4 regions of the Streptomyces sp. NPDC024017 genome follow, and region 1 is predicted to be linked to each of the others. Evidence: riboswitches for the same ligand, from Rfam matches in the RefSeq annotation. Region 1 holds a riboswitch; each other region holds the start of a gene.

Region 1 (2,174 bases):
AGCCAGATCCATCCGGCCCGGGTCATGGCCGCCTGGGTCACCGACAGCCCGAACGCCATGCTCAACCGGCGGGCCAGCTCCCTGCGGTTCCGCTTCGTCAGTGCCATGGCCGGCGTGCTGGGCGTCGGCGGCGACCTCACGAAGTGGACGAGCGAGGAGCTCGCCGAGGCGCGGGAGTGGGTGGGGCTCTACAAGGAGATCCGGCCGGTGGTGCAGCGCGGTGATCTGTACCGGCTGCGTCCCCCGGAGGGCGGACTGAGCGCCGTGCAGTACGCCCTCGGCGACGAGACCGTCGTCCTCGCCTGGCTCCAGGCGCAGCGCTACGGCGAGGCCGTGCCGGCGCTCCGGCTGCGCGGCCTCGACCCGGCGGCATCGTACGAATGCCTCGAAACGGGCGAAGTTCACCGAGGGGCCGTACTGCTCCATCACGGACTGCGGGTCGGCCTGTGCGGGGATCTGGACGCCACGGTCGTCCGCCTTAAGCGGAAGTAGCCCTTCTGTCCGAATAGGGCGCTTAAGTCGTTAAGGGGTAACGTGCCCCGATCGTAAAGGAGATGAGGTCGGGGTGCGTGACCATCGTCATATTCGTGACGATGTGTTGTTGCCATGTTCACGTAATTCTGGCGTTATTCAGGGATATTGAGGAAAGCGGGAGATCCGTAATCCACGCTCGGTGACGTCACATGTGCCGACGCGTCAAGAAAAACACCGTCATGGGCAACCGCAAGCTTGTCCTATTGCGTCGTGGTCGCTTACGTTCCACACCAATCCGGACGGACGCCTAATCCTGCCGCCGCCCGGAGCCCCACACACTGACCCGACGTACGGCAGGAGCGGGGGACCCACAGGTAAGACGCCTGTTCCGGTTCCCGGAACGGCTTGGGGTTAAGCCGCGCCCTGGCGCGGCCGGGCATCTCCAGCTCGCACCCGACAGCTCACCTCGCAGGCGACGGAGAGGAATTCGCCATGCCCGCGAAGGGTAAGCACCGCCGCCCCAAGACTCAGCGTTTCACCCGCTCCATCGCCGTCGCCGGAACCGGCGGGGCCGCCCTCGCCCTGCCGCTCATGGGGGCCGCCGGCGCCCACGCCGCCACCCCGCAGTCGGCTCCTGAAAAGGCCGTCCAGTCCGCTCCGGCCGCCGAGAAGAAGGCTGCCGAAAAGGCCAATGGTGCCCGCACGTACACCGTGAAGGCCGGCGACTACCTCGCGAAGATCGCCGACGACCAGAACGTCAGCGGCGGCTGGAAGAAGCTCTACGCGGACAACCGCGACGCCGTCGGCTCCGACCCGTCGCTGATTCACCCGGGCCTGAAGCTGTCGATCGGCAAGAAGGCGGCGAGCGCGCCGAAGCCCGCGGCCCCGTCCGCGCCGAAGTCGTCGGCCTCCAAGTCGTCCGCCGCCGAGTCGGCCCCGAAGGCGGAGACCGCCGCGAAGCCGGCCGCCGCCAAGCCCGCCGCCAAGCCCGCCGCCGAGAGCAACTCCAGCGGCTACGCCCTCCCGGTGGACGGTGCCACCGTCGGCACGCCGTACCGCATGTCCGGCAGCATGTGGTCCAGCGGTTACCACACCGGTGTCGACTTCGTCGTCCCGACCGGCACCTCCCTCAAGGCCGTCGGCGCGGGCACGGTCGTCTCCGCCGGCTGGGGCGGCGCCTACGGCAACCAGGTCGTCATCAAGCTGAACGACGGCCACTACGCCCAGTACGCCCACCTGTCCCAGCTCTCCGTCTCGGCCGGCCAGACCGTGACCGCCGGGCAGCAGGTCGGCCTGTCGGGCGCGACCGGCAACGTGACCGGACCGCACCTGCACTTCGAGATCCGCACCACGCCGGACTACGGCTCCGACGTGGACCCGGTCGCCTTCCTGCGCTCGCACGGCGTCTCCGTCGGCTGACCGACCGCACGACCACCTGCCTGACACGCGACCGAAGGCCGGACCCCGATCCCCGGGTCCGGCCTTCGGTGTGTCCGCCTCGAACGCCTCAAGGGATCGACAGGGGGCGGCAGTTGCGACACAGTGATCGCATCGTGAGTGCAAGCGCTTTCTGAAGGAGCTGTGCCCCGTGCCGACCACCCGCAGAACGTTCGCAGCCCTGGCAGCCGGAGCCGCTCTGGCGACCATCGCCCCGCCCGGGAGCGCGAGTGCCGCCCCCGGGCGCCGACGCCTCATCGCTC
Region 2 (2,174 bases), on a different contig from region 1:
TTGACCGTCGTCATGATCAGGTCGTCGAAGTCGAGGGCGTTCGCCTCGCGCAGCCGCGACTGGTACATGGCGTAGGCCTGGGCGAGCGTCTTCTCGAAGCCGTCGGTGGCCTGGGCTGCGAAGTCCTCCTCGTCGATCAGCTCGTTCTTCAGGTTGCTGATCTTGGCGCTGAAGGACTTCGGCGGGAAGCGCTTGGGGTCGAGGTCCAGGTCACGGCAGACCAGGGCCATCAGACGCTTGGAGTCGGCGGCGTCGTAGATCGAGAAGGAGGAGGTGAAGCCGAGCTTCTTGCTCTCCCGCCGCAGGATGCGCACGCACGCGCTGTGGAACGTCATGACCCACATGGCGTTCGCGCGCGGGCCGACGAGCTGCTCGACGCGCTCCTTCATCTCGCCGGCGGCCTTGTTGGTGAAGGTGATCGCGAGGATCTGGCCCGGGTGCGCGCCGCGCTCGGCGAGCAGGTGGGCGATGCGGTGCGTGAGCACCCGGGTCTTGCCTGAGCCGGCGCCGGCCACGATGAGCAGCGGGGAGCCGGAGTGGACGACGGCGGCGCGCTGGTTGTCGTTCAGCCCCTCCAGGAGGGCGGCGGTGTCCACCACCGGGCGGGGGGCGCCGTCCCGGTAGTAGGCGTCCCGGTCCGGGGGCACGTCGAACTTCCCGCCGAACAGATCGTCCGGAATCGGCTCCGGAACGTGATCGTCCTCGGGTGGCGGCGGGGGCTCGTCCGCGGGGCCCCGCTGGGCCTGGAGGTTCGCCAGGAAGCTGTCGTCAAAGAGGCTGCTCATCGCTCTCCGAGTCTAGGGCGCCCCACTGACAGCCCGCCGCCGCCCTGAGAACATCGCCCCGCTCCCGGCATCCCGCCGACCGCCCGGCGGCCCATTGTCGCCCTCCATGACCGCTTGATCACGGTCTGCCACACCCCCCGCAATTGCGGACCATCCATGACCAACCATCCCTGATCATTCACTCTCCGCAACGCTCAGGAATAAGGTCACGAAAATGTATCGGGCATATCACCCATCAACCTTCACAAGGGCCACACGAGTTGGCTACCGTGCGACCAGGCCGCACGACCCCCACCGGCGAACGTCGCCGGGCCGCGCGGCCTCCGCCGAGTCCGGCGTGCCGCAGCGGCAGCCGGAGCCGGGGACCCAACCGTGAACCTGGGGTGAATCGGCCCGACTCCCTGTGCGGAGAAGGCCGTAGGGCAAACCTTCCGAACCACCCGCCCGAACCCGACAGCTAACCCGGTAGGCGGAACATGGAAGGAGTCGCCTCCCTTGGCGTCGCACCGCAAGTCGCGTCCTACGGGTACGCGCGTGGCAGGCATACGGACCCCCGCCCTCGCAACGGCGGCCCTCACGTCCGTGGCCCTGCTGTCCCAGTCGGCCAACGCCGCACCCGAGGCCGACGACAAGCCCAGCCTCGAGGAAGTCGAGAAGAAGGTCGACGACCTGTACCGCCAGGCCGAGTCGGCGACCGACAAGTACAACGCGGCCAAGGAGAAGACCGCGAAGCAGCGCAAGCGCGTCGACACCCTCCTGGACGACGTCGCCCAGCGCACCCAGAAGCTCAACGAGGCGCGCGAGGAGCTGGGTTCCTTCGCCTCCGCCCAGTACCGCACCGGCGCCGCCGCCCCGGACACGGCGACGTTCCTGCTCGCGGACACCCCGCAGGACTACTTCGACCAGAACCAGCTGATGGACCGGATGACGGGCCGTCAGAAGGTCGCGGTCGACGACTACGTCACGCAGCAGTCCGAGACGATGAAGAAGCGCCAGGAGGCCACCGACAGCCTGGAGACGCTGACCGAGTCGCAGGGCGATCTGAAGACGGCCAAGGCCACCGTCCAGCGCAAGCTCGCCGACGCGCGCGAGCTGATGTCGAAGCTGACCGCCGAGGAGAAGGCCCGGCTCGCGGCGATCGAGAAGGAGAAGCGCGAGGAGGCGGCCCGCAAGGCCGCCGAGCTGGCCCGGCAGCAGGCCGCGCAGCAGAAGGCGCAGGACGAGGCCGCTCAGCAGCAGGACAGCGGGTCTACGTCCTCGGGGTCCTCGACCTCCGGCTCGTCCACCTCGACAGCCCCGGCCGACTCCTCGTACGCCACCAAGGCCGACAAGGCGCTCGCCTTCGCCCGCGCCCAGATCGGCAAGCCGTACGTGTGGGGCGCCGTCGGA
Region 3 (2,174 bases), on a different contig from region 1:
CGGTGGAGTACGGCCTGGTGGACGGGATCATCCCCAGCCGCAAGGCCACCCTGGCCCCGCCGACCGGACAGTGAGGCCCAGGTGCTCCCGCCCGAACTGCCGCCGCTGCCCGCCCTGACACGCGCCGAGGCGGAACTGATCGACCGTTACCTCGAGGTCGTCGACCTGCTCGGCCGTATCAACCCGGCCCAGGACGGCGACACCTACCGCGGACTGCGTGCCGCCCAGGCCCTGGTCGGCAAGGCGACCGCGCTGCGTGACGCGCTGACCCTGATGCACCAGCGGGGCGAGACGGAACTGCACGCCGGCACGCTGACCCGGGCGCTGCGGGTGCTGGACGGCGAGCGGCGCACGGCCCGGCTCACCCTGCCCCCGGAGTCCGTCAGTTGACGCGCAACCGTCGGTCCGGACTCCCGCCCCGTCGGCGGAGCGTCCGGACCTGAGTTGAAACGGACCAAAAGACGTACCCCTGTTCGGAGTAGGGGGGAGACCAATTTTGGGACCGTTTCAGTTGCGCAACGCGCGTAGCCCGCGGACGGAATGGGGCATTCCGTCGCTGGTCCGGCGCTCCGCGAACCCGTGGACAGTGGCTCGAACGCACACGTGTCCACCCGAACGGGTGAGTGGTGAGTAACAACACAAATCCCCGGTTCCGTTGGGAAATCCGGACAGCCATGAGCCAAGATCCCTGTCTGACGACAAGCCCCCGCCGCTGTGGCGGGGCGATCCGGGCGGACGCCGAGTCCTGCCGCCGCCCGGATGACCGGTCGACAGGAGTGGATCGGCAGGAGTGGAGGACCCAAGCACGACGGGTCGCCGGGACGGTCACGCCATGACCGGACACGAGCAGCCCTTGGGGTGAAGCCGCGTCAGCGGCCGGGCAACTTTGTCAGCCCGAATCCGACAGGTCATCCTTCACAGGCGGCTGACGAAGGGTTGCGCATGACTGCGCTCAATCGTGTCCCGTCGCTCATGGCCCGGGCCGGCACGGCCTCGGCGCTCACCATCGCCGCCGTGGGCGGCTCGATCGTGGCGCCCGGCTTCGCCTCCGAGGCCGCGGCAGCCACACCGGCGACCAAGGCACTCCAGATCGCGGCCTCCAAGAAGGGTTCACCCTACAAGTACGGGGCCACCGGTCCGCACCGGTTCGACTGCTCCGGGCTCACGCTCTACTCGTTCAAGAAGGCCGGCAAGAAGCTCCCCCGCACGGCTGCCCAGCAGTACAACAAGACGCGCCACATCTCCGCCAAGAACCGCAAGGCGGGAGACCTGGTGTTCTTCCACTCGGGCAGCAACGTGTACCACGTCGGTATCTACGCGGGTAAGAACAAGCTCTGGCACTCCCCGAAGAGCGGAGACGTGGTGCGACTGCAGAAGATCTGGACCAAGAGCGTCTGGTACGGGCGCGTGAAGTGACCCGCCCGGCGTGCGGCGGCGTCCCTGACACGCCGCCGCGCGCCGGAGCGTGACATGGGCTCACGTGGATACCCGTGACCCCATGGCCGAGCACCGTCCCTGCACCGCGCGCAACGAGACTCCGCTGCAACGCGCCGACCGCAACTTCGTCGAGCTGCTCCAGGAACTCCGCGTCACCCAAACGGGTGTGCAGATCCTCTTCGCCTTCCTGCTGTCGCTGGCCTTCACGTCGCGTTTCGAGGACCTCGACACGGTCCAGCGCGTCACCTACGTCATCACGCTGCTGCTGGCCGTCCTCGCCGCCGCGCTCTTCACCGCACCGGCCGCGCTGCACCGCTCCCTCTTCCAGCAGGGCGCCAAGCCCCGCATCGTCCAGGTTTCCTCGCGACTGGCCACCACCGGCCTGAGCGTGCTGGTGTTCGCGTTCAGCGGTTCCGTGTTGCTGGTGGTCGACGTGACCACGGGCCGGACCGGTGGTATCGCCGCGGGCGCCGCGACCTTCCTGGTCTGCGTCGGCCTGTGGGGGCTGCTCCCGCGGCTGGTGCGGCGGGCGGGGCTGCGTGGGGAGGCGGACGGCACCGGGGGGACCACCGAGGAGGAGCCGGCCCGGAGCGACGTCAGGATCCCCGCACCGCTGCGGCGTACCGTCAAGCAGCCGTCGGGGCTTCGAGGGACGGCAGCGCACCGGGAGGCGTCGGCACGGCAGCGGTGACGGCCGCGGGCTCCGGCGGGTCGCGAGGCTCGGAGGGGCGTCGTAG
Region 4 (2,174 bases), on a different contig from region 1:
CTCAGGGCGCCCGCGTTCGCCGACAGCGAGGTCGAGCGGCTGGTCAACAACCGCCTCGACGAGATCCCGCACGAGTTGGCCAACCCCTCCCGCCGTGGCGCCAAGGAGCTCTCCAAGGAGCTGTTCCCGGCGGACTCGCGCATGTCGCGGCCGCGGCAGGGCACCGAGGAGACCGTCGCCGCGATCGACTCCGCGGCCGTGCGCGCCTTCTACGAGAAGCACGTCCGCCCCGCCACGGCCACCGCCGTGGTCGTCGGCGACCTCACCGGCATCGACCTCGACGCCCTGCTCGGGGACACGCTGGGCGCCTGGACGGGCTCCTCGGCCGAGCCACGTCCGGTGCCGCCGGTGACCGCCGACGACACCGGCCGGGTCGTCATCGTGGACCGTCCGGGCGCCGTCCAGACGCAGCTGCTGATCGGCCGGATCGGCCCGGACCGGCACGACCGTGTGTGGCCCGCGCAGGTGCTCGGCACGTACTGCCTCGGCGGCACCCTCACCTCCCGCCTGGACCGCGTGCTGCGCGAGGAGAAGGGCTACACCTACGGCGTACGGGCGTTCGGCCAGGTCCTCAGGTCCGCCCCGGACGGCACGGGTGCCGCGATGCTCGCCATCAGCGGTTCCGTGGACACGCCCAACACCGGCCCCGCCCTGGAGGATCTCTGGACGGTGCTGCGCACCCTCGCCGCCGAGGGGCTGACCGATGCCGAGCGGGACGTCGCCGTGCAGAACCTGGTCGGTGTGGCGCCGCTGAAGTACGAGACGGCGGCGGCCGTCGCGAGCACGCTGGCCGACCAGGTCGAGCAGCATCTGCCCGACGACTACCAGGCCACCCTGTACCGGCAGCTCGCCGCGACCGGCACCGTGGAGGCCACCGCGGCGGCCGTGAGCGCCTTCCCGGTGGACCGGCTGGTGACCGTCCTCGTCGGTGACGCGGCGCAGATCAAGGCACCTGTCGAGGCCCTCGGCATCGGCGAAGTCACCGTCGTCGCCGCCGAGTAGCGGCACGCGCGCGTAGGGGCCCTGGTTGTCTTCCGAGGCACCAGGGCCCCTTTATGCCCGAATTGATACGGAGGTTGCCTGTCTGCCCTGTGGGATGCGCTACAAAAGCCGGGATTCGTTTGGGAATTGAAAGTGGCGCCGCTTAGCGTCATCCGGGCTGTTCGTCAGGCAGTGCGCCGCACCCGCGGCACCGGACAGTCATCGCCGAGTCCCCGTACGGCGCGAGCCAGGGGAGCCGGGGACCCACCGCAGTCCCTGGGGTGAATCGGACGCCCGCGCGAGCCGCGAGGGAGTCCGTAGGAGACCTTCCTGCTCCGAACCCGTCAGCTAACCCGGTAGGCGAGAAGGAAGGAAAGGACCAGCCACCACATGGCGTTCACTCGCGCCACCGGGAAGCACCGTCGTCCCAGCAGGATCCAGCGCGGCACCGCCCGCGCGGCCGGCGTCGCGGCCCTCGCCACCACCGGCGTGATCGGCACCGTGGCGGCCCCCGCTGCCTTCGCCGCCGAGCCCAGCGCCGAGCAGACGGGCCTCACTCCCGTCGTCACCATGGGCGACACCGTGGCCCAGCAGATCGACGCCCAGGCCGTCGCGCAGCAGCAGGCCGCCGACGAGGCCGCCGCCAAGCAGAAGGCCGAGGAGGCCGCCCGCAAGCGCGCCGCCGAGGTGGCCGAGAAGGCCAAGGAGGCGGCCGAGAAGGCCCGCGAGGCCAAGGAGCGCGCCGCCCGCGAGGCCGAGCGCAAGCGCCTCAACACCTTCGTGCCCCCGATCTCCGGCTCGTACGTCTCCACCAGCTACAAGGCCAGCAGCGGCCTGTGGTCCTCCGGCAGCCACACCGGTGTCGACTTCCACGCCGCCAGCGGCACCTCCGTCCACGCGGTCGGCGCGGGCACCGTCGTCGAGGCCGGCTGGGGTGGCTCCTACGGCAACCAGATCGTGATCAAGATGAACGACGGGACGTACACCCAGTACGGCCACCTGTCCTCCGTCGGCGTCTCGGTGGGCCAGCAGGTCACCCCCGGCCAGCAGATCGGCCTGTCCGGCGCGACCGGCAACGTCACCGGTCCGCACCTGCACTTCGAGGCCCGTACGAGCCCCGAGTACGGCTCGGACATCGACCCGGTCGCCTACCTCCGCTCGCACGGCGTCAACCTCTGACCGGAACCTCTCCG

What was found. Region 1 has a riboswitch for cyclic di-AMP ahead of AB0G20_RS13555 (LysM peptidoglycan-binding domain-containing M23 family metallopeptidase). Riboswitches for the same ligand answer to the same signal wherever they lie in the genome.
Region 2: linked by a shared signal. The riboswitch ahead of AB0G20_RS32760 (NlpC/P60 family protein) and the one ahead of AB0G20_RS13555 (LysM peptidoglycan-binding domain-containing M23 family metallopeptidase) in region 1 are both predicted to bind cyclic di-AMP.
Region 3: linked by a shared signal. The riboswitch ahead of AB0G20_RS31570 (C40 family peptidase) and the one ahead of AB0G20_RS13555 (LysM peptidoglycan-binding domain-containing M23 family metallopeptidase) in region 1 are both predicted to bind cyclic di-AMP.
Region 4: linked by a shared signal. The riboswitch ahead of AB0G20_RS22595 (M23 family metallopeptidase) and the one ahead of AB0G20_RS13555 (LysM peptidoglycan-binding domain-containing M23 family metallopeptidase) in region 1 are both predicted to bind cyclic di-AMP.

What each region holds. Positions count from the first base shown of each region.
Region 1 is NZ_JBEZYZ010000004.1:490,548-492,721, forward strand. Features, by position in the region: gene AB0G20_RS13550 (alpha-galactosidase) at 1-492, shown strand, start outside; cyclic di-AMP (ydaO/yuaA leader) riboswitch at 801-962, shown strand; gene AB0G20_RS13555 (LysM peptidoglycan-binding domain-containing M23 family metallopeptidase) at 967-1,893, shown strand; gene AB0G20_RS13560 (DUF6250 domain-containing protein) at 2,063-2,174, shown strand, end outside.
Region 2 is NZ_JBEZYZ010000014.1:104,310-106,483, reverse strand. Features, by position in the region: gene pcrA (DNA helicase PcrA) at 1-785, opposite strand, end outside; cyclic di-AMP (ydaO/yuaA leader) riboswitch at 1,100-1,272, shown strand; gene AB0G20_RS32760 (NlpC/P60 family protein) at 1,281-2,174, shown strand, end outside.
Region 3 is NZ_JBEZYZ010000013.1:181,410-183,583, forward strand. Features, by position in the region: gene AB0G20_RS31560 (ATP-dependent Clp protease proteolytic subunit) at 1-74, shown strand, start outside; gene AB0G20_RS31565 (hypothetical protein) at 82-390, shown strand; cyclic di-AMP (ydaO/yuaA leader) riboswitch at 727-939, shown strand; gene AB0G20_RS31570 (C40 family peptidase) at 943-1,416, shown strand; gene AB0G20_RS31575 (DUF6328 family protein) at 1,499-2,128, shown strand.
Region 4 is NZ_JBEZYZ010000008.1:116,993-119,166, forward strand. Features, by position in the region: gene AB0G20_RS22590 (pitrilysin family protein) at 1-1,002, shown strand, start outside; cyclic di-AMP (ydaO/yuaA leader) riboswitch at 1,195-1,358, shown strand; gene AB0G20_RS22595 (M23 family metallopeptidase) at 1,372-2,160, shown strand.